Regions from separate parts of the Krasilnikovia cinnamomea genome, predicted to be linked through region 1. Evidence: riboswitches for the same ligand, from Rfam matches in the RefSeq annotation. Region 1 holds a riboswitch; each other region holds the start of a gene.
What was found. A riboswitch is a leader RNA that binds a small molecule or an ion and turns the genes downstream of it on or off. The one in region 1 is predicted to bind cyclic di-AMP.
Positions count from the first base shown of each region.

Region 2: linked by a shared signal. The riboswitch ahead of EV385_RS23985 (C40 family peptidase) and the one ahead of EV385_RS17580 (coiled-coil domain-containing protein) in region 1 are both predicted to bind cyclic di-AMP.
Region 3: linked by a shared signal. The riboswitch ahead of EV385_RS03775 (C40 family peptidase) and the one ahead of EV385_RS17580 (coiled-coil domain-containing protein) in region 1 are both predicted to bind cyclic di-AMP.
Region 4: linked by a shared signal. The riboswitch ahead of EV385_RS02155 (LysM peptidoglycan-binding domain-containing protein) and the one ahead of EV385_RS17580 (coiled-coil domain-containing protein) in region 1 are both predicted to bind cyclic di-AMP.

Region 1 is NZ_SHKY01000001.1:3,884,544-3,890,138, forward strand. Features, by position in the region: gene EV385_RS17570 (glycoside hydrolase family 65 protein) at 1-1,133, shown strand, start outside; gene EV385_RS17575 (VldE C-terminal domain-containing protein) at 1,192-2,211, opposite strand; cyclic di-AMP (ydaO/yuaA leader) riboswitch at 2,216-2,350, opposite strand; cyclic di-AMP (ydaO/yuaA leader) riboswitch at 2,645-2,781, shown strand; gene EV385_RS17580 (coiled-coil domain-containing protein) at 2,833-3,822, shown strand; gene EV385_RS17585 (ABC transporter ATP-binding protein) at 3,840-4,616, opposite strand; gene EV385_RS17590 (ABC transporter permease) at 4,609-5,505, opposite strand.
Region 2 is NZ_SHKY01000001.1:5,236,189-5,241,783, forward strand. Features, by position in the region: gene EV385_RS23980 (Mur ligase family protein) at 1-702, opposite strand, end outside; cyclic di-AMP (ydaO/yuaA leader) riboswitch at 1,201-1,332, shown strand; gene EV385_RS23985 (C40 family peptidase) at 1,372-2,151, shown strand; gene mraZ (division/cell wall cluster transcriptional repressor MraZ) at 2,610-3,041, shown strand; gene rsmH (16S rRNA (cytosine(1402)-N(4))-methyltransferase RsmH) at 3,264-4,322, shown strand; gene ftsL (cell division protein FtsL) at 4,319-5,074, shown strand; gene EV385_RS24005 (penicillin-binding transpeptidase domain-containing protein) at 5,080-5,595, shown strand, end outside.
Region 3 is NZ_SHKY01000001.1:861,495-867,089, reverse strand. Features, by position in the region: gene EV385_RS03790 (hypothetical protein) at 1-41, shown strand, start outside; gene EV385_RS03785 (glycosyltransferase) at 147-1,325, shown strand; gene EV385_RS03780 (hypothetical protein) at 1,341-1,844, opposite strand; cyclic di-AMP (ydaO/yuaA leader) riboswitch at 2,257-2,418, shown strand; gene EV385_RS03775 (C40 family peptidase) at 2,428-2,985, shown strand; gene EV385_RS35585 (hypothetical protein) at 3,104-3,235, opposite strand; gene EV385_RS03770 (glycoside hydrolase family 3 protein) at 3,406-4,992, shown strand; gene EV385_RS03765 (hypothetical protein) at 5,072-5,398, shown strand; gene EV385_RS03760 (mechanosensitive ion channel family protein) at 5,514-5,595, shown strand, end outside.
Region 4 is NZ_SHKY01000001.1:504,106-509,700, reverse strand. Features, by position in the region: gene EV385_RS36005 (TrmH family RNA methyltransferase) at 1-143, shown strand, start outside; gene EV385_RS02165 (hypothetical protein) at 254-526, opposite strand; gene EV385_RS02160 (hypothetical protein) at 1,349-1,633, shown strand; cyclic di-AMP (ydaO/yuaA leader) riboswitch at 1,933-2,077, shown strand; gene EV385_RS02155 (LysM peptidoglycan-binding domain-containing protein) at 2,083-2,658, shown strand; gene EV385_RS33710 (hypothetical protein) at 2,882-3,277, opposite strand; gene EV385_RS02145 (PLD nuclease N-terminal domain-containing protein) at 3,589-4,008, opposite strand; gene EV385_RS02140 (Lrp/AsnC family transcriptional regulator) at 4,246-4,710, opposite strand; gene pdhA (pyruvate dehydrogenase (acetyl-transferring) E1 component subunit alpha) at 4,842-5,595, shown strand, end outside.

The DNA of each region.
Region 1 (5,595 bases):
GCGGCCAGGAGTGCTCGGCGTACTGGCCCGCGGGCACGGCCGGGTTCCACATCGGGGCGGACATCGCCGACGCGGTGCGCCGGTACGTGCAGGCCACCGGCGACCTCGACTTCGAGCGCGAGATCGGGCTGGAGCTGCTGGTCGAGACGGCCCGGTTGTGGCGCTCGCTGGGCCACCACGACCGGCACGGCCGGTTCCACATCGACGGGGTCACCGGGCCGGACGAGTACACGGCCGTGGTCGACGACAACGTCTACACCAACCTGATGGCGCAGCAGAACATGTTCGCCGCCGCCGACGCCTGCCAGCGGCACCCGGAGGTGGCCCGCAGGCTGGGGGTGGACGAGGAGGAGTCGGCGTCGTGGCGGGACGCGGCCGCCTCCGTGCACATCCCGTACGACCGGGAGCTGGGGGTGCACCAGCAATCGGAGGGCTTCACCCGGCTACAGGAGTGGGACTTCGAGAACACCCCGCCGGAGGCGTACCCGCTGCTGCTGAACTACCCGTACTTCGACCTGTACCGCAAGCAGGTGATCAAGCAGGCGGATCTGGTCATGGCGATGTACGTGCGCGGCGACGCGTTCACCCCGGAGGAGAAGGCCCGCAACTTCGCGTACTACGAGGCCCGGACCGTCCGCGACTCGTCGCTGTCGGCCTGCATCCAGGCGGTCCTGGCCGCCGAGGTGGGGCACCTGGAGCTGGCCCACGACTATCTCGGCGAGGCCGCCCTGATGGACCTGCACGACCTGCACCGCAACGCCCGCGACGGGGTGCACGTGGCGTCCCTGGCGGGGTCGTGGATCGCGCTGGTCGCCGGGCTGGGCGGGATGCGGGACTTCAACGGTCAGCTGTCGTTCGCGCCCCGGCTGCCGAGCCGGATCAACCGGCTCGACTTCTCGCTGCTCTGGCACGGCAAGCGGCTGCGGGTCGACGTGACGCCGGAGGAGGTGACGTACTCGCTGCGCAACGGCGGCGGGGCGGCCCGGCTGGAGCTGGTGCACCACGGCAAGGAGATCGAGGTGACGCAGGTCAAGCCGGTTACCGTACCGATCCCGGAGGCGCCGCCGATCGGCGCCGCGCCGCGCCAGCCCGCGGGCCGCGCGCCGGTGCGCCGGGTCGGCGCCGGCGGCTGAGCCGAGCATGCGAACGGCCCCCGTCCGCCGGACGGGGGCCGTTTCGTGTGCTGGTGCCTCAGAGCAACGACACGTGTACGTGGTCGGTGTGCGCGCTCGGCCCGTGGTACGACTTCCAGCCGGTCGCCGGGAACCAGATCTGTTTGAACCAGATCACGTAGTAGATCCCGAGCCGGTCGGCGTTGCGGACCAGGAAGGCCATGAGGTTGTTGCCGTACTCCCTCATGTCCTTGTTGTGCGCGACCGAGAACCCGCTCTTCTGCAGCGACCAGTCGCAGGCGCGGCCCTTCGGGTGCTCGAACGGCCCGCCGTTGCGGTGACAACCGACGAAGCGGTTGAAGCCGGCCTTGCGCACCTCTTTGTAGAGGTGATTGGTACGCGGTGTGACGCAGCCGCCTGCGGGCGAGGGGTCGTTGACCGTGCAGCCCTCGGGGGAGAAGCCGCCGTCGGAGTTGCGCGGGGCGGGCGCGGCGATCGGTGACTTGGCCACCACGAAGCCGCCCGTGAGGCTCTTGCCGCCGACCAGGGCGAGCGCCTTGTCGGCGGTCTCCTTCTGCTTCTTCATCGCGGCGAGGTTCTGCTGCTGTTCCTTGATCTCGGCGTCCAGCCGGGCCTTGGTCCGGGTGACCTCGTCGATCGCGGTGTTCAGCTCGTGCAGCTTCTCGTCGTTGATCGAGTTGATCTCTTCGAGCGAGATGGCCTTCCTGAGGAAGGTGTCCGAGCTGTCCGCGTTGAGCAGATAGCTCATGGCCGACAGGTTCCCGGTGCGGTACTGCTGCCCGGCGACCGCGCCGACCTCGGGGATCAGCCGGTCGCGCTTGGCCTCCGCGTTGCGCACGTCGATGGCGAGCGCCAGCTGGGTCTTCGTCGACTTCGCGACGGCTGCCTTGGCGGCGACGAAGCGCCGGTTGGTCGACTCCATCACGTCGCTGAGCATCGGGCTGTCCTTGCCCTCGTCGGGCACGGCGCTGCCGCTGCCGGGCTCCGCGCTGGCCGGGGCGGCCGGCGCGACGAGCATCGCCAACGCGACGAGCGGTGCCAGGGCCACGGTCAGCCACCGGCGGTGTCTAGCCGTCATTCTGTTCCTTCCACGTGACCACCGACCGGGTTAGCTGACGGGTTCGGGACGGAAGCGATCCCTACCGCGCGGTGGCGCGGATTCACCCCACAAACGTGGTTCCCCGGCTCGCCCGAGGGCGATTAGGTGGTGGCCTGCCGGCACCTTGGGGGTGGTGCCTTCCTGGCAGTGACCGGCGGCCAGCTTACCTGACGAATCAAGGGGTCGACCGGTGCCAAATGCGTTACCAGCCAACAACTTTCCGTGATACACGCAAGGAAGACGCCGCTTCCGTGGCCGTAACGCGGGTCAATGTGAATCGTTGCATTTCTCTCACCGCATTGACGCATTGTCAGCACCTGGTAACCGACCGTGCGACCCCTGTCGATTCTCGCGATGCTCTGTATTCTTCGACACGGTCTCCGTTTCATAACGACGCCAGGAAAGGCGTCGGCGGAAACCGCCGCCTAATCGCCCGAGGGCGAGCCGGGGAACCACGTACGTGGGGTGAATCCGCGCCACCCGCGCGGTAGGGGCCACTTCCGTCCCGAACCCGTCAGCTAACCCGGTCGGCGGCCGACGGAAGGAAGGCACGTGCGGCACACCCCTGCCCGACGGCTGTGGGCCACGCTCCTCGCCCTCATGGTCGTCGCCGCCGGATCGGTCCTCGCCGGTTCGGCTCCCGCCTCCGCGGCCCCCCGGCCGCTGGCCGCTCCGGGCGACACCGGCGACGACGGCGAGGGCGGCAGTAAGTCACTCATCGACGCACTCGAATCGGCGTCGCGCGGCTTCACCGACGCCAAGGACGCCCTGACCCGGTCCCGGGCGCGCCAGCGGGAACTGGCCGCCACGCTGCAGCGGCTCGACGCCGAGCTCGGCCCGAAGCAGGCCGCGCTGGACGAGATCGTGCAGCAGAGCTACCGGACCGGGCGGCTCGGGCCGATGGCGGCCCTGCTCACCGCGTCGGACTCGGACACCCTGCTGGACAGGGCCGACACCCTGAGCTCGGTCGCGATCCGGCAGGACGCGGCGATGCGCGACCTCAAGCAGACCCGGGACGGCCAGGCTAAGGCCAAGCTCGCGATCGACGCCACGATCCGCGACCAGCAGAAGCAGCTCAACGTCATGGCCCGCCGCAAGGCGCAGGCGGAGGCGGCACTCAAGGCCGCCGGTGGCGGCCAGGACGTCGCGGGACCGAGCGGCGGCGGCAACACCACCAAGTCCGCCACGGCTCCCCGCAACCTGGGCACCGGCTGCACCGTGGACGACCCCACGACCACCGGCTGCATCACGCCCCGCCTGCAGTTCGCCATGCAGCAGGCGAAGGGGGCCGGATTCACGCGCTTCGTCAAGTGCTTCCGGCACCAGAACTCCGGGGAGCATCCCAAGGGGCGGGCGTGTGACTTCGCGGCCGACAAGGGCACCTTCGGCGGGGTGGCCTCCGGCGCCAGCCGTACGTACGGGGACCGGCTGGCGAACTACTTCATCGGCAACGCCGACCGGATCGGCGTGCTGTACGTCATCTGGTTCCGCCGGATCTGGCTGCCCAGCAGCGGCTGGAAGTCGTACTCCCGGGGCAACGGGGACCCGTCGAGCGACCACACCAACCACGTGCACCTGTCGGTGCGCTGACCGGGGGAGGGCGGGGCCTACTTCCGCATGTAGGCCTCGTACTCCTTCATCACGTCCTCGGTCGGGCCGTCCGCGCGGATGACGCCGGACTCCAGCCAGATCGAGCGCTCGCAGGTGTCCCGGATCGACTGCTCGCTGTGGCTCACCAGGAACACCGTCCCGGCCTCCTCGCGCAGGTCCCGGACCCGCTGCTCGCTGCGGCGGCGGAACTTGGCGTCGCCGGTGGCCAGCGCCTCGTCGATCAGCAGCACGTCGTGCTTCTTGGCCGCCGCGATGGCGAAGCGCAGCCGGGCCGACATGCCGGACGAGTACGTCTTCATCGGCAGGGAGCTGAAGTCGCCGCGCTCGTTGATGCCGGAGAACTCGATGATGTCGGCGGTCTTCTCCTTCACCTCGGCGGGGCTCATGCCCATCGCGAGGCAGCCCAGCACGACGTTGCGCTCGCCGGGCAGGTCGTTCATCAGGGCGGCGTTCACGCCGAGCAGCGAGGGCTGCCCGGAGGCGTAGATCGTGCCCCGGTCGACGGGCAGCAGCCCGGCGATCGCCCGCAGCAGGGTGGACTTGCCGGAGCCGTTGCTGCCGATGAGCCCGATCGCCTCACCCTTGTACGCGACGAAGCTCACGCCCTTGACCGCGTGCACCTCGCGGACCGCACCGGACTTCTGTCCCGTGACGATGCGCTTGAAGCTGGCCACCGGGCTGTTCGCGCCCGCGGCCGCGGAGCCGTACACCCGGTAGACGACGTGGGCGTCGTCGGCGATGACGGTCGGTACCCGGTCGGTTGTCTCAGCCACGGCCGTACCCCTTCTCGCCGCGCCAGAAGTAGATGAATCCGCCGACGCCGACGATCAGCGCCCAGACGATGGATTGGATCCACAGCCGGGTGGGCGAGCCCGCGAGCGGGACGTCCTCCATGAGCGCGTGCCGCATCAGCTCGATGTAGACCAGCATCGGGTTGGCCTCGACCAGGCGCAGCGCCCAGCCGTCCAGCCGCCGCTCGAACAGCTCCACGGAGTAGATCACGGCGGAGCTGTACATCCAGATCCGCATGATGAACGGGACCAGCTGTTTGATGTCTGTGATCTTGGAGCCGAGCCGGGCGCTCAGCATGGCGAGGCCGGTGTTGAAGATCGTCTGCAGCAGCAGGGCGGGCACGATCAGCAGCCACTCGACGGTGAGTGGCTCGCCCGTGATCAGCACGATGCTCATGAGCACGGCCATGGAGGCGGCCAGGTTGCGCGCTTCGACCATCACGACGGCCAGCGGGAGGCTGGCGCGGGGGAAGTGCAGCGCCCTGATCAGGCCGAGATTGTTCGTGACCGCCACGACACCGCTCTGCACCACCGACTGGGTGAAGCCGAAGACGAACACGCCGGTGCAGAGGTAGGCGATGAAATTGTCCATGTCCTTGGTGCCGGACAGGATGACGCCGAAGATCAGGTAGTACACCGCCGCGTTGAACAGCGGCGTCAGGACCTGCCAGAACATCCCCAGCCGGGTGTTGCCCAGCGACGAGGAGACCTTGGCGTTGGCGTACGCCCCGATGAAGTGCCGGTAGGCCCACAGCTGCCGCAGGTACGCGGGCAGGCTGGGCAGGGCACCGGCGGCGCTCAGGCCGTGCCGCTTGGCCAGCTCCTTCATAGGCAGACCGGTGTCGTTGCCGGCGACCGCCGTCTGGACCATGGGGTGGCGCTCCGATCTCGTCGGCCGGGCGGAGTTGCCGGGCCTCGGGGGTTTGCGCGTGAACACACTAGCGAGGTGCTGCCGATGAAA
Region 2 (5,595 bases), 1.4 Mb from region 1:
GTTGGGGTCCACCACGCCGTCGTCCTCGACGTGCCACTGGGCCTGCGGGCGGCGCAGTCCGCAGCCGGTGCAGAACCAGTCGCCGCCCTCGCGGTGGATCGCGGAGCCGCACTCGGGGCAGACCCAGGAGTCGTCATGCCAGCGCTGACCGGCGCTGAACCAGGTGACGTGCGGCGAGCCGATCGCGGCCCAGACGACCATGGGATCGTCGGCGTTGGCGACCACGTGCGCGTCGGGGTGGGCGGCGAGCGCGGTGCGCCACAACTGCGCCATCATCGCCACCTCCTTGGCCCGGTCCAGTTGGTCGCGGGAGAGGTTGAGCAGGGCGATCACCCGGGGTGAGGTCTCCTCGATGACCCGGGCCAGGTAGTGCTCGTCGACCTCCAGCACCGCGAACGGGGTGGCGCCGGCCTTGGCCAGCGCGGAGGTGTGCCCGGTGGGCATGTTGGCGCCGAACGAGTTGGTGGCGACCGGTCCGAGCACGCCGAGGGCGGCCGCGGCGAGGCGGGTGGTGGTGGTCTTGCCGTTGGTGCCCGACACGAGCGCGATGGCCCGGCCTGCAGCGAGGTGGGCCAGCAGGTCAGGGTCGATTTTGAGGCCGATCCAGCCGCCGATCACCGAGCCGTCGCCGCGTCCCGCAGCCCGCGAGAGCGCGGCCGCGGTGCGCGAGACCGAGCTCGCGACCTTGGCCCGCAGGGGCATCTTCCCGTCCGTCACGCGAGCGAGGGTACCGGAGCCGGACACTACGTCGAGTGGTCGGACGGGCAGTCCCCACCGTGACGGCCCTCCGTCCTTCGGCCGACCATTCGGTCGCCCGGCCGACGTCCGGGATACGCCTTTTGGGAGATACGTACGCCGAACGGCCGAGTCCACATAGGGCCATGATCGACCTTCGTGGGGATATTTGTGTGTCGTGATTCACCCGTAACCCTCACCGCTGGGTAAGCGGGGCACCACGGAGTGTGGCGGCATTTGTCGCGCTGTGGCCGCAAACCGGACACGCCCAAAAGTGCCAACATCTTTTCTTAACGATCTTGATCAAGCGTTGAACTTCGAATTCAGGTACCAAGGTCTCTGGCGGTGAGCGATCGCTCGCCGCTCGTGTCGATCCGGGTCACGCCGAGCCCTGCCCCGGCCCGGGCGACACGACCACGCACCGCACGACCAGACAAGGCAATGGGGGGCAGGGACGGGGGACCCATCTTCGGTCCGCTCAGTACGCCCGCCGGTTCGGCGGACGGACTGGACCTCGGGGTGAAGCCGCCTTGGCGGCCGGGCAACCTTCCCGCCCGAACCCGACAGCTAACCTCGCAGGCGTGCCGGAGGGAACTCTCTACCGTGCACGAACGTCGTTCGAGCCGGGGCCGCCGCATGTCCGTCGGCACCGGCACCCTCGCCCTGTCCCTGGGTCTCTGCCTCTGCGCCGGCCAGCTAGTCGCCACGCCGGCCGTAGCGGCCACCACCACCCCCGTCACCGACGGGGCCGCTCAGACGGTGGTGACGCCCAGGCTCACCGAGAGGGTCAACAAGCGCACGATCAAGTGGGGCCAGGCCGTCTCCGTGACGGCGCGGGTGCTCGACCCCCGTACCGGCAAGGCCGTGACCACGGGCTCGGTACGCCTGCAGGCCAAGCGCAACGGCAAGTGGAAGACCCTGGCGATCCATCGCCTGAACTCCCAGGGGTCCGCCACGTTCCGCACCACTCCGTCCACGACCAGCTGGTTCCGTTCCCAGTTCACGGGGGCGGGCAGCTACCGCAGCACCACCACGCGGGCCGTCAGGATCACCGTGAAGGCCAGCGGGTCGAAGATCCTGGCCGAGGCCAAGCGGCACCGGGGCGCGCTGTACAAGTTCGGCGCCTCGGGTCCCAAGCGCTTCGACTGCTCGGGCTACACCCAGTACGTGTACCGCAAGGCGGCCGGCAAGAAGCTGCCGCACCGGGCCAACGACCAGCAGCGGTACGGCAAGAAGATCAACAAGTCGAACAAGCAGATCGGCGACTTGATCGTCTTCCGGTCGGGCTCCCACGGTTACCACGCGGGCATTTACGCCGGCGGTGGCTACATCTGGGACTCGCCGAGGTCTGGCAAGCGGGTGGGCAAGCACAAGATCTGGAGCAAGAACTACGTCGTGCGGCGCATCGCCGTGTGAGGTAGCGGTGCCCCTGGCACCACGACATTCAGTGGGGCGTGACCCGGTTCGGGTCACGCCCCACTGTCGTGTGCGGCCCTCCACTTTCCTCCCCGAGTGGCGCAAGTGGGCGTTTCGCACCCTCCGAAGAGCCTGATTCGGGGGGATTTTATGCCCGACTGAGCCGCATGTCGGAAACTTGATCCACCCGAACGGCTGTTCCGCCCTCCACCACACGTCCACGCCTCTGACGTGCGCATTCATCTGCGAACCGGGCTCGCGAAGCGCGGCATTCCGGTTGCGGGTGGAGGGAAGTGGAGTAGAGTGGAGCGCAGTGGCAGGGCCGACGAGCGACCGGCTTCAGGTGGACAGGACACCCCCGGGTGAATTGACACCGGGTGGGACGTCTCCCTGGAGGACTTGCCGGCCCGAGCGAACGGCGGACCGCGAAACCGCCAAGGGGCGGGGGGTGGGCGCCGATGTTCCTCGGCACGCACACGCCACGCCTCGACGACAAGGGCCGGCTGATCCTCCCGGCCAAGTTCCGGGACGAGCTGGCGGGAGGTGTCGTGATCACCAAGGGGCAGGAGCGCTGTCTCTACGTCTTCCCGATGCCCGAGTTCCAGCGGATCGCGGGGCAACTGCGCGAGCAGCCGGTGACACACAAGGCCGCCCGGGCGTACAGCCGGGTGTTCTTCGCCAGCGCGCACGACGAGGTGCCCGACAAACAGGGGCGGGTCACCATCCCCGCCCACCTGCGGGAGTACGCGGGACTCAACCGCGAGCTCGTGGTGATCGGGGCGAGCACCCGGGTGGAGATCTGGGACAAGCAGTCCTGGGAGCAGTACCTCTCGGCGAGTGAGGACGAATTCGCCGACATCGAGGAGGGGGTGCTGCCCGGCGGACTGTAGGGCGTCACCGGGTGCGGGCCGTACAGGCGGCTCGGACGTCGCTGCCGCCGTACTGCGAGATCTCCAGCCGCTCCCGCTCCTGGCGCCTCTTCCCCGGCGCCAGGCGCGTGTCCGGGGTCGGGCGCGCCCACGTCAGGGCACGAGCGGATGGGGATCTGGCGGTACGGAAGACGACCGGGCGACCGGGTGGACGTGGAAATGAGCAGGGCAATGGGGGTCGACATGGGGGAGCTTCGGGGCACGCACGTGCCCGTGCTGCTCGAGCGGTGCCTCGAGTTGCTCGCCCCCGCCCTGGACCGTCCACAGGCCACCCACGTCGACTTCACGCTGGGCCTCGGCGGGCACGCCGAGGCGGTGCTCGAACGGTATCCGCACGCGGTCCTCATCGGACTGGACCGCGACCCGGAGGCGCTCGCGCACTCCCGCCACCGGCTGGCCCGCTTCGCCGACCGTACGCATCTGATCCATGCCGTCTACGACGAGCTGCCGGACGTGCTGGCGGACCTCGGTCTGCCGACGTTCCACAGTGGCCTGTTCGACCTGGGAGTCTCCTCGCTCCAGCTCGACGAGCCCGACCGCGGGTTCGCCTACTCGCGGGACGCTCCGCTGGACATGCGGATGGACCAGAGCCGTGGCATCACGGCCGAGGAGGTCGTGAACGGCTACCAGCCCGGTGACCTGGTCCGGATCCTGCGGGAGTACGGCGAGGAGAAGTTCGCCTCGCGGATCGTCTCGGCGATCGTGCGGGAGCGGAGCAAAGGCCGGATCAGCTCGTCGTCGTTCCTCGCCGATCTCGTCCGGGACGCCATCCCGGCCGCCGCCCGGCGTACGGGGGGCAACCCCGCGAAGCGAACGTTTCAAGCGCTCCGGATCGAGGTAAACGGCGAACTCGCCGCGGTGGAGGCGGCCGTACCGGCCGCATTGGACTTGCTGGCGCCCAAGGGGCGCCTGGTGGTGATGTCGTATCAGTCGTTGGAGGACCGGATCGTCAAACGCGCCATCGCCGCGCGGACACGCAGCACCGGGCCGATCGACCTGCCGGTCGAACTGCCCGGAACGGGACCGACGCTGCGGTCGCTGACCCGCGGGTCGGAGCCGCCGACCGAGGCGGAGGTGGCGGAGAACCCGCGCGCCGCGTCGGTGAAGCTGCGCGCGGTGGAACGGATCGACGACCAGAGCCAGGCATCGGGTGCCGCCCGCGAACGGCCCCGGATGTCGGCGACGCACGGGGGGCTGGGCCGGTTGCGCCCGCGCAGACAGCAGGAGGGGGAGGGAACATGAGCGAGCGCATGACGCCGCGGTCGGGGGGCCGGACCGCGGGGCGGATCGGGACGCAGCGCACGGGCGCCGAGCGTCGTACGCCCGCGACCGCGATCGACGGTGCCCGCAGCGGTGCCCGGGGGGAGCGCCGCCAGCCGGCGCGGGGCACGACCCGCGGTGCGACCCGGGCCGAGGCGGCCACCACCCGCGCGAAGGACGTCGGCCGGGGCACGGCGCCGACGCAGGGTACGGCCGCGCTCAAGCTGGACCGGGCGCAGCCCGTGCGGGCCACCGAGGTCACGGCCGCGCCGCGGCTGCGGGTGGCCCCGCCGGCGCCGATCCGGGCGCCCCGTGCGCCGTTCGCCGTGGTGGTCGTCGCGCTCGTGGTCGCGGGTGTGCTCGGCATCCTGGTGATCAACACCAAGACCAACGAGAACACGTTCCGGATCAGCCGCCTGCAGGACGAGAAGGCGCGCATGGACGCACACCAGCAGCAGCTGGAGAACCAGATCGCCGGGTACGAGAGCACCGGCAACCTGGACGCGGCGGCCCGCCGTCTCGGTCTGGTCAAGGCGGACACGCCCGCGTACATCCGGCTGCCCGACGGCAAGATCATCGGGGTGCCGAAGCCGGGTAACGGCGAGCCCGCGGTCACCGCCCAGCAGCCGGGCAAGGCCGCCGACCCCGCCACGGCGAAGGCGCGGACCGTCACCGGCGCCACCGGCCTGTCGCAGGGTGGCGGGCAGAACAGCGCGCCGGGCACCGGGCGGTAGTCCGGATGCCACCACGTGCCGACGAGCCGCCGCGCCGGGGCCCACAGCCCCGGCGCGGCGCTTCTCGTGACCAGCCGACGGAGGGGCGCGAGGCCGATCCCGGCTTCACCGGCATCGGCGACGCCCGCGCCTACACGCCCCGGGGCCGCACGGTCCGGGAGAGCGACCAGCGCACCCGCAGCCCCCGTACCGGGCGCACGACGGATCCGTTCCGGCCCGCCCTCCAGGTGCTCGACGACGGCCAGCCGACCCCGCGCCGCCGCGGCGACGACGGCTCCCCCCGCCACCCCCCGCGCGAGGGCGACGACGGCCCGGCCCGTCGCCAGCCGCCCCACAACGACGACGGCCCGGCCCGTCGCCAGCGCGGCGACGACGGCCCGGCCCGTCGCCAGCCGCCCCACAACGACGACGGCCCGGCCCGTCGCCAGCGCGGCGACGACGGCCTGGCCCGCCGCCAGCCGCGCGGTGACGACGGCCCGGTCCGCCGGCGGAAGCAGCGCGAGTCCGGCGCCGATGCTGCG
Region 3 (5,595 bases), 3.0 Mb from region 1:
TTCGCGCACCCGCCACCGCCCTGAAACTCCGCACGTTCTGATGGGCCGGGTCGGGTTTATCCCGAGCTGGCCGGGGCACATCGCACCGAGTGTCACGGCCTTCCTCCGGTCGTCCTCCCGGAGGCTGCTCTGCTGGAGGAGGACCCATGCGCGTCGCGATGATCTCGGAGAACACCGGTTCCCTGGGCGCCGGCGGCCGGCACGTCCTGGAGCTGGCCGAGGCGCTGGCGGAGCTCGGCCACGACGTACGGATCCACACCCGGCGCGACGACCCCGCCGCGCCCGACGTGGTGCGGGCCCCGGGCGGTGTCCCGGTGGTACGGGTTCCCGCCGGTCCGGCGCGGGTGCTTCCCGTCCAGGAGCGGCTGCCGTGCCTGGGTGAGTTCGCGCGGTGGCTGGGCCGCTCCTGGCGGGACGGGGACTGGGCGCCGGCCGTGGTGCACGCGCACTTCTGGACGGGCGGTCTCGCCGCGGTGACCGCGGCCCGCCGGATCGGCGTACCCGTGGTGCAGTCGTTCCACGAGCTGGGCGCGGGCCCCGCCGAGCCGGGCGGCAACGGCCCGTCGCGGGCCGGCTACGAGCGGGCGCTCGGCCGCGCCGTCGATCGGGTGCTCGCCCGCAGCCAGCAGGAGGTAGGCGAACTGGTGGACCGGGGGGTGCCGCGCCCGCGGATCACCTTCGTCCCGGCCGGGGTGGACAGCCGGCGGTTCAACCCGGACGGCCCGGTGGCGGAGCGCGACCCGCGCCGCCCCCGCATCCTGGCCGTCGGGCGGCTGGCCGACGGTACGGGCTACGGCGCCGTGGTCCGGGCCATGCGGGCCGTGCCGGGAGCGGAGTTCGTGCTGATCGGCGGCCCGCCCGCGGCCGGGCTGCCCGACGACCCGCAGGCCGCCCGGCTGCGCGAGCTCGCGGTGCGCTGCCAGGTCGCCGACCGGGTCCGCCTGGTCGGTGCCGTCACCTCGGCGGACCTGCCGGCCTGGTACCGCTCGGCGGACGTGTTCGTCGTCGCGCCCGGGCAGGACCGGTACGAGGCGGCTCCGCTGGAGGCGATGGCGTGCGGCGTGCCCGTGGTGGGCGTCGCGTCCGGCGCGCTGCCGGAGACCGTGGTGGACGGCCTGACCGGTGATCTCGTGCCAGCCGCCGACCCCGAGGCGCTGGGGGGCACGCTGCGCCGGCTGATCATCGACCCGGTGCGCCGGTTCGCGTACGCGACCGCCGCGCTGGACCGGGCCCGCCAGGCGTACTCCTGGCAGCGGGCGGCGGCCCAGGTCGGCGCCGTGTACGCGGCGCTGGAGAGCCGCTCCGACGCCGAGGCGGTCGCGTAGCGCCCCGGCGCGTGATCAGTCCGCGAGCGCGGCGGACAGCTCGTCGCGGAACCGGCGCTCGCTGTCGGTCACCGTCTCGGCGCCGATGCCGAGCACACCTCCGGTGGAGGCGGCCCCGACCACCGATTCCGCGATCTCCACGAGCCAGTGCCGGTACGTCCGGGCGTCCTCGGCCGGGGCCTTGGCGGCCAGCAGCGTGACCGCCTGCCCGACCCGCTCCAGCACGTCCCCGGCGTACCCGGCGGGGTCGGCCGGGGCGAGGACCGGCAGTTCCTCGCCGAGTTCGGGGTCGCCGACGCGGTCCACCACGGCGGCGGCGACCGCCGCGACGAGCGGGCTGCTGCTGGTCCGGGCGTCCGCGATCTCGTCGAGGCCGGCGGCGTTCTCGGCGCGCGTCTTGCGGGCCCCGTCGAGGCTGGCGGCGCTGGCGGCGGTCAGCACCGACTGCGGCAGGCCGGTCAGCAGTCCCCATTCGGCGTCGGTGTAGCCCAGGCTGGCGTACATCGGTTGGTCCGTCACTCGGGTGGTCCTTTCCACGGTTGTCGGCGACCGAGAGTGCATTCTCCTCGCCTGCCGGAACGGACGGGATCCGTACCCGGGCTGCGCCGAACCGAATCGTCATCCGGTACCGCGGCGAATGTCGGGGACCGGCCGGGCCCGTATCGTCTGCCGCCCGGGTCCCGATTCCCGGCACCGCCGGACGGCGGGCTCGGCTGTGACCTACGCCACAGACCCCTGCCCGGGTCGTCCGCTTCCGGGGGTCTTGGACCAGCCGTGTCCCGCCGGGTACCCGACCGGGCGTCGGGTTCGTGAGTCGCGAGGTCCATGCAACCGCAGTGGCGGTGAGCCGGTTCGCCCCCGTGCCGACGGTAAGGGCGCACCCCGAACCCGGGGTCGCTGCTTCCGGCCGCGGAGTCCTGCCCGCCGGGAGTGCGAACGAAGACTGACTCCTATCAGTGACTTCGATGGGCAGGAGCGGGGGACCCAGTGTGCCGGTGCCCGACACCGGCTGGGGGTGCGGCCACGCGGAGCGTGGCGGGCCACTTCAAGGCCTAACCCGACAGCTAACCTCGCACGCGGGTTGAAGGATCAGGATGCCTGAATGTCTCATTCCCACCCGCCGGTTCTGCGTCGCCTCGCTCTGTTCGGGCTGGCCGCAGCGCTGGTAACCACCGTCACCCTGGGTGCCGCGGCGCCGTCGCCGGCGGCGGCGGACTCCAGGGCGGCCGGGTCGCACGCGACCGCGGCTCAGCGGGCCGCCAAGGCCCGCGCGGCTCAGGCGCGCGCCGTCGCGGCGGCCAAGGCCCGGGGCCTGCGGATCGTCGCGTTCGCCAAGGCGCAAAAGGGCAAGCCCTACCGGCTCGGCGCCGGCGGCCCGAAGGCCTTCGACTGCTCCGGCCTGGCCGGATACGTCTACCGCAAGGCGCAGCTGAAGCTGGGCCGCACCGCGAACGCCCAGTTCCACCAGGTGCGCCGCCTGGCCAAGGCGCAGCGGCGCCCCGGCGACCTGGTCTTCTGGGTTCGCGGCGGGCACGCCTACCACGTGGCCGTCTACGCCGGTCAGGGGAAGGTGTGGCACGCCCCGAAGCCCGGCAGCCGGGTCAAGCTCGCGGCGATCTTCGAGCCCGGCAGGGTCAGGTACGGCCGGATCGGCGTCTGACCCGGGTTCGGCCGCCTCGGCGGTGAAGTCAATTTGGCCGCCTCGGCGGCTGTCGCGGTCAAGGCCGCCCCGGTCACCGGGGTGGCCTTGACCGTTGCGTGGGCCGCCCAGGAGTGGGTCAGCGTTTGCCGCCGAACATGCGGCGAATCGCCCAGATCAGGATGAGCGCGGCGAGGGCGACGCCGAGCAGCCGGACGGCATGCACTTCGGACCAGTCCACGCCGGAGGTTGCCGCGAGGGGGGTCTGCACGCCGAGAACTCTAACGGGCGCGGACACCGTACCAATAGAAAGGTTTGTTGACTGAACGCGGACCGGGTGTGACCATTGGTCCGTCCGCCGCGCCCATGACGGTTGTCGGTTGTCAGTTGGGGACGCGCTCACCGGAGCGCGTGTCGATCGTCACCGGAGGTTCGGGGCTCATGCCGCGACAAGGGGACTTGCCGGAACTCGCCGCCACCGTGCTGCAGCCGGGCTTCGTGGGCACCACCGCGCCGGACTGGGTGCGCCGCCGCCTCGCCGAGGGCCTCGGTGGAGTGGCGCTGTTCGCCCGCAACGTCGAATCCGCGGCCCAGGTCGCCGCGCTCACCGCGCAACTGCGCGCGGAACGGCCGGACGTCATCGTGGCGATCGACGAGGAGGCCGGTGACGTCACCCGGCTCGAATCCCGTTACGGCAGCTCGCGTCCGGGCAATCTGGCCCTCGGCGCGATCGACGACGTCACGGTCACCGAGGTCGTCGCCCACGACCTCGGGCTCGACCTCGCCCACGCGGGCATCACTGTGGACTACGCCCCCGACACCGACGTCAATTCCAATCCGGACAACCCGGTGATCGGCGTACGGGCGTTCGGATCCGACGCGCACCTGGTCGCCCGGCACGGCGCCGCGTTCGTCACCGGCCTGCAGCGGGCGGGGGTGGCCGCCTGTGCCAAGCACTTCCCGGGTCACGGTGACACCAATGTGGACTCGCACCACGCCGTACCCGTGATCGACCGCAGCCGGGCCGAGCTGGACGCGTGTGAGCTGCTGCCGTTCCGTGCCGCGATCGCCGCCGGGGTGCAGGCCGTGATGACCGGGCATCTGCTGGTGCCCGCCTGGGATCCGGAGCTGCCCGCGACGCTGAGCCGGCGCATCCTCACCGGCCTGCTGCGCGAGGAACTCGGCTTCACCGGGCTCATCGTCACCGACGGCATCGAGATGGAGGGTGTGCGCCGACGGTACGGGCTGGCGGGTGCCGCCGTGCGGGCGCTGGCCGCGGGCGCCGACGCCATCTGTGTGGGCGGCGACCACGCCGACGAGCACACCGCGGTGCTGTTGCGCGACGCGATCGTCGCGGCGGTGCGCTCCGGCGAGCTCGGCGAACAACGACTGCGGGACGCCGCCGAGCGGGTCCGCCGGCTGGCCGCCTGGACCGAGGTGAGCCAGATCGCCACCGGCGCCCGCGCGGCCGCCGACGCGCGCGCCGCCAGGTCGCCGACGGCGCCCGGCCCCATCGGCGCCGCGCAGGCCGGATCCGCGGTGGGCCTGGCGGCCGCCCGGCGGGCCGTCAAGATCACCATCGGCGCGGCGGCCCCCGCCCTGCCGCTGACCGAGGCGCCGCACGTGGTCGAGTTCGCCCCGCCCCGCAACATCGCGGTCGGGTCGGAGACCCCGTGGGGCGTGGGCGGTCCCCTGGCCGAGCGCATGCCCGGCACCACGGCGGTCCGGCTCGACGCCGACGATCTCGCCGGGGTGCCCGATCCCGCCGCCCCGGTGCTGGCGGGTGCCGCCGGTCGCCCGCTGGTGCTCGTGGTCCGCGACGCGCACCGGCACCCCTGGATCGCCGGGGCGCTCGCGCACACCCTCGCCGTGCGGCCGGACGCGATCGTCGTGGAGATGGGTGTCCCGGTCGCGGTCAGCGGCGGCGTGCACGTCGCCACGTACGGCGCCACCCGCGCCTGCGGGCTCGCCGCCACCGAGGTCATCGCCGGATCGACCGTGCCCACGCCGGAGCCCGTGGCGGCCTGATCCCTACCCTCCGCGCCACCGCACCGCCCCGCAGCGCCGCCGGGTGGTGCGGTGGCGCGGCCCGCGTATCCTGGTCGGGATGTGGATCCGCCCCGCGCGCCGTAGCGCCGCCCTGCTGACCAGCGCCGTCCTCGCCGTCGCCCTGCTGTCCGGCTGCGGCGGCGACAACGTGGACTGCGGCGTCGACGCCTGCACGGTGACCCTGGAGCGCAGCACGGAGGCGAGCGCCAGCGTCCTCGGCGTCGACGCGCGTTTCGTCCGGGCCGACGGGGACACCGTGACGCTGGAGGTGGCCGGTGAGCAGATCCAGCTCACCACCGGCCAGTCCGCCGTCGACGTGGCGGGCCTGCAGGTGAGCCTGGACAGCGTCACCCAGGACGCCGTGAAGGTGCGGATCTCGCGCTGAGCCTGGGGCGCCCGGGCATCGCCTTCGGCGCCGTCGTCCGGGCCCCGGTGCGGGCCCGTCGTGTACGGTGTGAAAGGGAATTTTCGGGCGCTCGCGATCTCGCGGAGGAGAGACCGTGTCCGACTTCCTGAACGCCCTGCTGGCCGTGGTGCTCGCGGCCGGCACCGCCATCGTGCTCGTCGAAGCCGTGCACTGGC
Region 4 (5,595 bases), 3.4 Mb from region 1:
GGCACGAGGCCGATGGCATTCCGGTGGAGGCCGTTGACCTGCTCGACGCTGTGGTGGAGATCCCCATGATTGGTACGGGGTTGAGCCTCCACGTGGCCGTCGCCGGTTCCCTGGTGCTCTACCGTCTGGCGGGACTGAGGTAGCCGGCCGTTCTCAAAGCCTGGAGCGGTCATTCGCCGACAGGTGCAGCGCCCCCGGGGGAATGCCGCATCCGTGCGGTAGTCCCCAGCGGATCAGATGTGTCGGCTACCGGTCAGGCGCGTAGCTTCGCGAGGGTGCCGGTTGCGACTTGGGTGAGCAGCGTCGTGGCGTCAGGCACGGTGCCGCCACGCGGGATCAGACTGATCTCGAGGTTGAGGTTGCCGTCGTAGGTGGCCAGGTGCGGACCGAGTTGTGGGTCGTCATAGAGGTACGCGCCCTGGCCGATTCCCGACACCTCGGTGATCGAGAACTGCTTCGCCGCGGCGCCGCGCATGCGCTGGTAGATCGGCTCGGTGGACGCGTCGTCGACGAGGTTGATGTCCACGCTGAGCCGGTGTGCACGGTAGTTGATCGAGCAGCGGCTGATCGCCGGGGTGAGACCGCTCGCCGGCTTGGCGCGGGCTGGTCGGTGCGGCCGACCACGGAGGCGATCGCGGCGGCGTCAATGGCCTGGCAAGGATTGCCGGTGAGCTTGTAGACGCCGGGCGCTGTCGACGGCAACGGAGCCGTAGAGGTGGACGTTGCCGCAGCGGCGCTGGACACTGCGGGGCTCGCCGCGTCCCTCGCGGACGTGGGCTCAACGGCACTGCATGCGGTAGTGCCGAGCAGCGCCGCCGTGGCCACCGCGAGGAGCGCCGCGTGCTTGCGTCGGGCCCCTGCGTGCACCGCTGTCGTCGACGTCGGCGACCCTGCGTGTCCGATACCTTCCGTCGTTGGTCGATTCATCTTGGTCCGCCCCGTAAGCACTGAACTCGATCAGCTATCGGGCGACGGTATGGAGGCGACGCGGTTCCCGCTGTCCCGACCGGCCTGGTGTGATCGAAGCAACCTGGCCGCCGCCAGGGCCGAGGGATACCCCGGCATGATGTGATTCGGGTTGATAAGCAGTTGCAAGGCCGATCAGGACGCCAGGCGGCGCATGCTCGGGTCGAGGGGCGGCCGTCCACCACCATTGATCCCGAGCTCAATGAGCAGCGCCACGCCGTGGCGTGCGGCATCAACCAGCTGAAAAGGCAACCGCGCCGTCGCTGCTCACTCGACCGGTTCGCCATGCGACGCTAAGCGACCGCCCTCCTCGCCGCGATCAATGAGCTGGACGCAAGCGCCCGCCGGGGTAGCTGTTGATGCGATGGACCATGATGAGCGCGTGAACAAGCTTCGGGTCGGAGCGCTGCTAGCGCTCACCAGCCTGCCGTGGGCCCTCGCCGCAACTGTGGCGGCCGCCGCCGGCGCCCCCGCATGGACCGTGGTCACCATCCTCGTGCTCGCCGAAGTGAGCTTCTGGATCGGCGTACTCCTCATGGGACGGGCCACCTACCAGGCGGCGCGCGCCCGCGGTTGGCGTGCCGTCCCGGGGGAGTTGTGGTGGATGCTGCGTACCGGCCGCAGCCGGACCGAGGCCGTGCGTAGCGGCGACCCCCAAGCGCTCTGAGGCATCCGGCCGCGTACGGGCGTGTTCGCTCGGTACGCGGACAGGGCGGACCTCCTGGTCCGCACAGGATTGTTGCATCAGTCACGCATCCGTCCACCCGGTACCGGGCGCCTGCCAGACCGAGCGGTGACGGGGACCGGTAGCGGTATCAGATCCGGGTAGCCGTGAGGCCGGCGAACAAGAGATCGATCTCACGATCCGGCTGGATTTCTTTGCGGCTCCACAATTCTCGTGGATACCGTCGCCCGCGTCCGCCAACGCGGGCCCCGCGGGCGGTAACGCCGAATCCAAGCCGCCGCTCGTCGGGCATTCCTCAACCAGGCTTGGAGCGGGGGACCCACTAGTTCTTCGGTGCGCTGCCGCGCGCCTCGGGGTGAAGCCGCAGACCGCGGCCGGGCGCCTCAGCCCGAACCCGACAGCTGACCTCGCAGGCGTGGAGGTTCTCTGTCATGGCACAGTTCCGAAAGCCCACCCGCCTCGTGCTGGGCGTCATCGCGGCCGGTGTCACCGGCGCCGTGACCCTGCTCGGCCCGGCCGCTCCGGCGTCCGCGTCCAGCGTCAACTGGGACGCCATCGCCCGCTGCGAGTCCGGCGGCAGGTGGCACATCAACACCGGCAACGGCTATTACGGTGGGCTGCAGTTCAGCCGCCGTACCTGGGCCGGTCACGGGGGTACGAAGTACGCCCGTACGGCCGACAAGGCCACCCGGGCGCAGCAGATCGCGGTCGCCGAGCGGGTCCTGCGTACCCAGGGCATCCGCGCGTGGCCGGTATGCGGCGCCAAGGCGGGCTCGCCGAAGCATCATCGGGCCGCCGCGCACAAGGCTCGCAAGACGCACCGCACACACGACACCCATCGGGCTCACCGGGCCCGGGTGCATGTCGTACGCGCCGGCGAGACGCTGGCGTCGATCGCCGAGCGGCACCACATCAAGGGCGGCTGGCGCACTCTGTTCCGGCTGAACCGGGGTGTGTTGGGCGGCGACCCGCACCTGATCCGGCCGGGTCAGCGTCTGGCCCTGTGACCGGGGGACGGCCGCCCCGGCGCATCCGACTGGGGCGGCCGTCAACGTCATCGGTGGATGCCCGACCGAGCCGGTGTCATCGCGGGCCGAACTCATGGCGGCCTCTGTCGCCGCGGCACACAGCCACGTCACGCGCCGGTGGCTGCGCGACAAGTCCGCGGATCCGGTGACGACGACTCCGCACACTGAGTCGACGACGGGCGGCCCCGGAGCCGAACGGCGGTTATCCGAAGAAGAACCGGCGGACCTCGGGACGGAAGAGGTTGACCAGGATGCAGGACGCCACCACGAGCAGGATGACCGCCGCAATGCCCGTGAAAGGGCCGAGGATGGAGCCGACGGCGATTGAGAAGCTGACCACTTCCGCGACGAAGGCAAGGATCCAGCCGAGCACCTGCCCTCGGCGGAACATCCAGGCCGACAGCCCCAGGACGAACGGGACGCACACCAGGATCACGTAGACGGTGAGGAACCTGTCGCCACGAGACGGGCCCATAGCGCTGGTCAAGAACTGCATCAGCAGCGTCATGAAAACCAGGACGAGCAGCGTCAGGTACATCTGCAGCAACAGTAGTGCTCGGGTCTGCTCGACGAGGCGCGGCAAGTCCGGTCGGGTCATGGCGAGTGAATGTAATGCAGGGGGGACAGCAAAAAGAAGGGCCGTCCGGCCGGAAAGAATGGTCGAGGCGAGGGCGGTTCAAGGCAATATAAGTTGCCGCACGATACAAATTGAGCCGCTCCGCACTGGGGCCTCTGCAACGTCGATTCGCGAGCCCTGGGCAGGGCTAAGCGCTCAGTTCGGGATCCGAGCAGCCGGTCACGGTGTCACCATCCGGCCCGTCATGGGTGGGCAGCAGCATGGCCGAACTGGGTCCAGGCGCGCGTGGACGCGCCCACCCGGCCGCGCCCTACGCACGCGCCGCGACCGTTCTAGGCGACCAGCGAGGCGGTGTTCTTCCCGAGCGCATTGGCCTTCAGCTGCTCGTATTCGCTCGCGTTGATCGCGCCGGAGTCGAGCAGTGCCTTCGCCGACGCGATCTCCTCGGTGACGCTGCCTCTACCGCCGTTCGACGTGGCGACCGACCTGATGTAGGCCTCCTGCCGCTTCTGCAGGTCGGCCTGGGCGGCGAGTGCGCGGTCGGTCATGCCGCCGCCACGGGCCATCAGATAGATCAACATGCCGAGTATCGGAAGGAAGATGAGGAACAGCGACCACAGGGTCTTGGCCCCACCGCCGAGGTCCTTGCTCCGGAAGAGGTCACCGAAGATCCAGAACAGGCCCATGAACCACGCGAGGAAGATGAAGAACTCGAAGGCGGCCAGCAGGAACGAGCCGTTGTTGTCGAACACGTAAGTGCCCTTCCGGGTCGACGCCGACTGCGTCGGCGGTATGGGGATCGAGGTCTCTCCAGTTCACCGCGCGCTGGTCATCCCGGCCTCATCCGCCATGGGTTACTTACATGTGTGTGGCGACCCGGAAGTCGCCTCAGGCAGCCGTAGCTTCCAGCGCTGGACCCGGAACACCGGCGATGCCCGTCGCCGGGGCCGTGCGAGGGAGGGCAGCGTCGAGCACGACTGACCGCGTTGCTACTCCTCCCACATCGCCGCGGCCGTCGGCGGCTCGAACTCCTCGAAGACCAGCAGGGTCCGCGTGTTGACCACACCGGGCATGCCCTGGATCTCGTCGAGGACCAGCCGGCGCAGGTCGGTGTTGTCCTTGGCCCGGACCAGCAGGATCACATCGAAGTCGCCGCCGACGAGCGCGATGTGTACGACCCCCGGCAGGGTTCGGAGCCGTTCGCCGACGGCGCGCCACTCGGCCTGGCGCAGGTTGACCGTGACGTACGCCGAGGTGCCCATCCCGGCGGCGACGTGGTCGACGTCGGCGCGGAACCCTCGGATCACGTTCGTCTCGCGCAGGCGCTGCACCCGGGCGTAGGCGTTGGCCCGGGAGATGTGCAGCCTTTCGGCGAGCGTACGGATCGACATGCGGCCGTCGCGGTTCAGCTCGACCAGGATCTGGCGGTCGACGTCGTCGAGCGTGCTGGCCACCTGTCTTCCCCTCCCGGCCTGAAGGCCCGTTCACCTGGACGTTTGGCTCTCGAGACGGCGGTCTGGAACGCCATTTTCTCGTTCTTCCCCGTGTTGTGGAACACAAATGGCGATGGTCACACAATTTGCCCATGACATCTGACCCCCGTCGGCTGTTGCCGTCCGCGGACCCGGTCACCCTGATCGATGCACAGGGGCGGCCGGTCGAGAGCTCGTACCCCGTCCCGGACGACGCGGACCTGATCCGGTCGCTCGGGGCTCTGATCACCGCCCGCCGGCTCAACGACCAGGCGTACGCGCTGGTCCGGCAGGGCCGCCTGGCCGTCTACCCGTCCTCGCACGGCCAGGAGGCCTGTCAGGTCGCGGCCGCGCAGGTCCTCACCGCCGACGACTGGTTGTTCCCGACCTACCGGGACACCGTCGCGGCCGTGGTCAAAGGCGTCGACCCGGTCGAGGCGCTGAGCCTGCTCAAGGGCGACTGGCACTGCGGCTACGACCCCTACCAGCACCACGTCGCTCCGCATGCGACACCGCTGGCCACCCAGCTGCCACACGCCGTCGGCGTCGCCCACGCGGCCCGCCTGCGCGGCGAACCGACCGTCGTCATGGCGATGTGCGGCGACGGCGGCACCAGCGAGGGCGACTTCCACGAGGCACTGAACTTCGCCGCGGTCTTCAAGGCCCCGGTCGTCTTCTTCGTGCAGAACAACGAGTACGCCATCAGCGTCCCGCTGTCGCGGCAGTCGGCGGCGCCGTCACTGGCGCACAAGGGCATCGGCTACGGCATCGCCGGTGAGCGCGTCGACGGCAACGACATGGCCGCGCTGCTCTCGGTGCTCGGCGCGGCCGTCGACCGGGCCCGCGCGGGCGAGGGCCCGCAGCTGA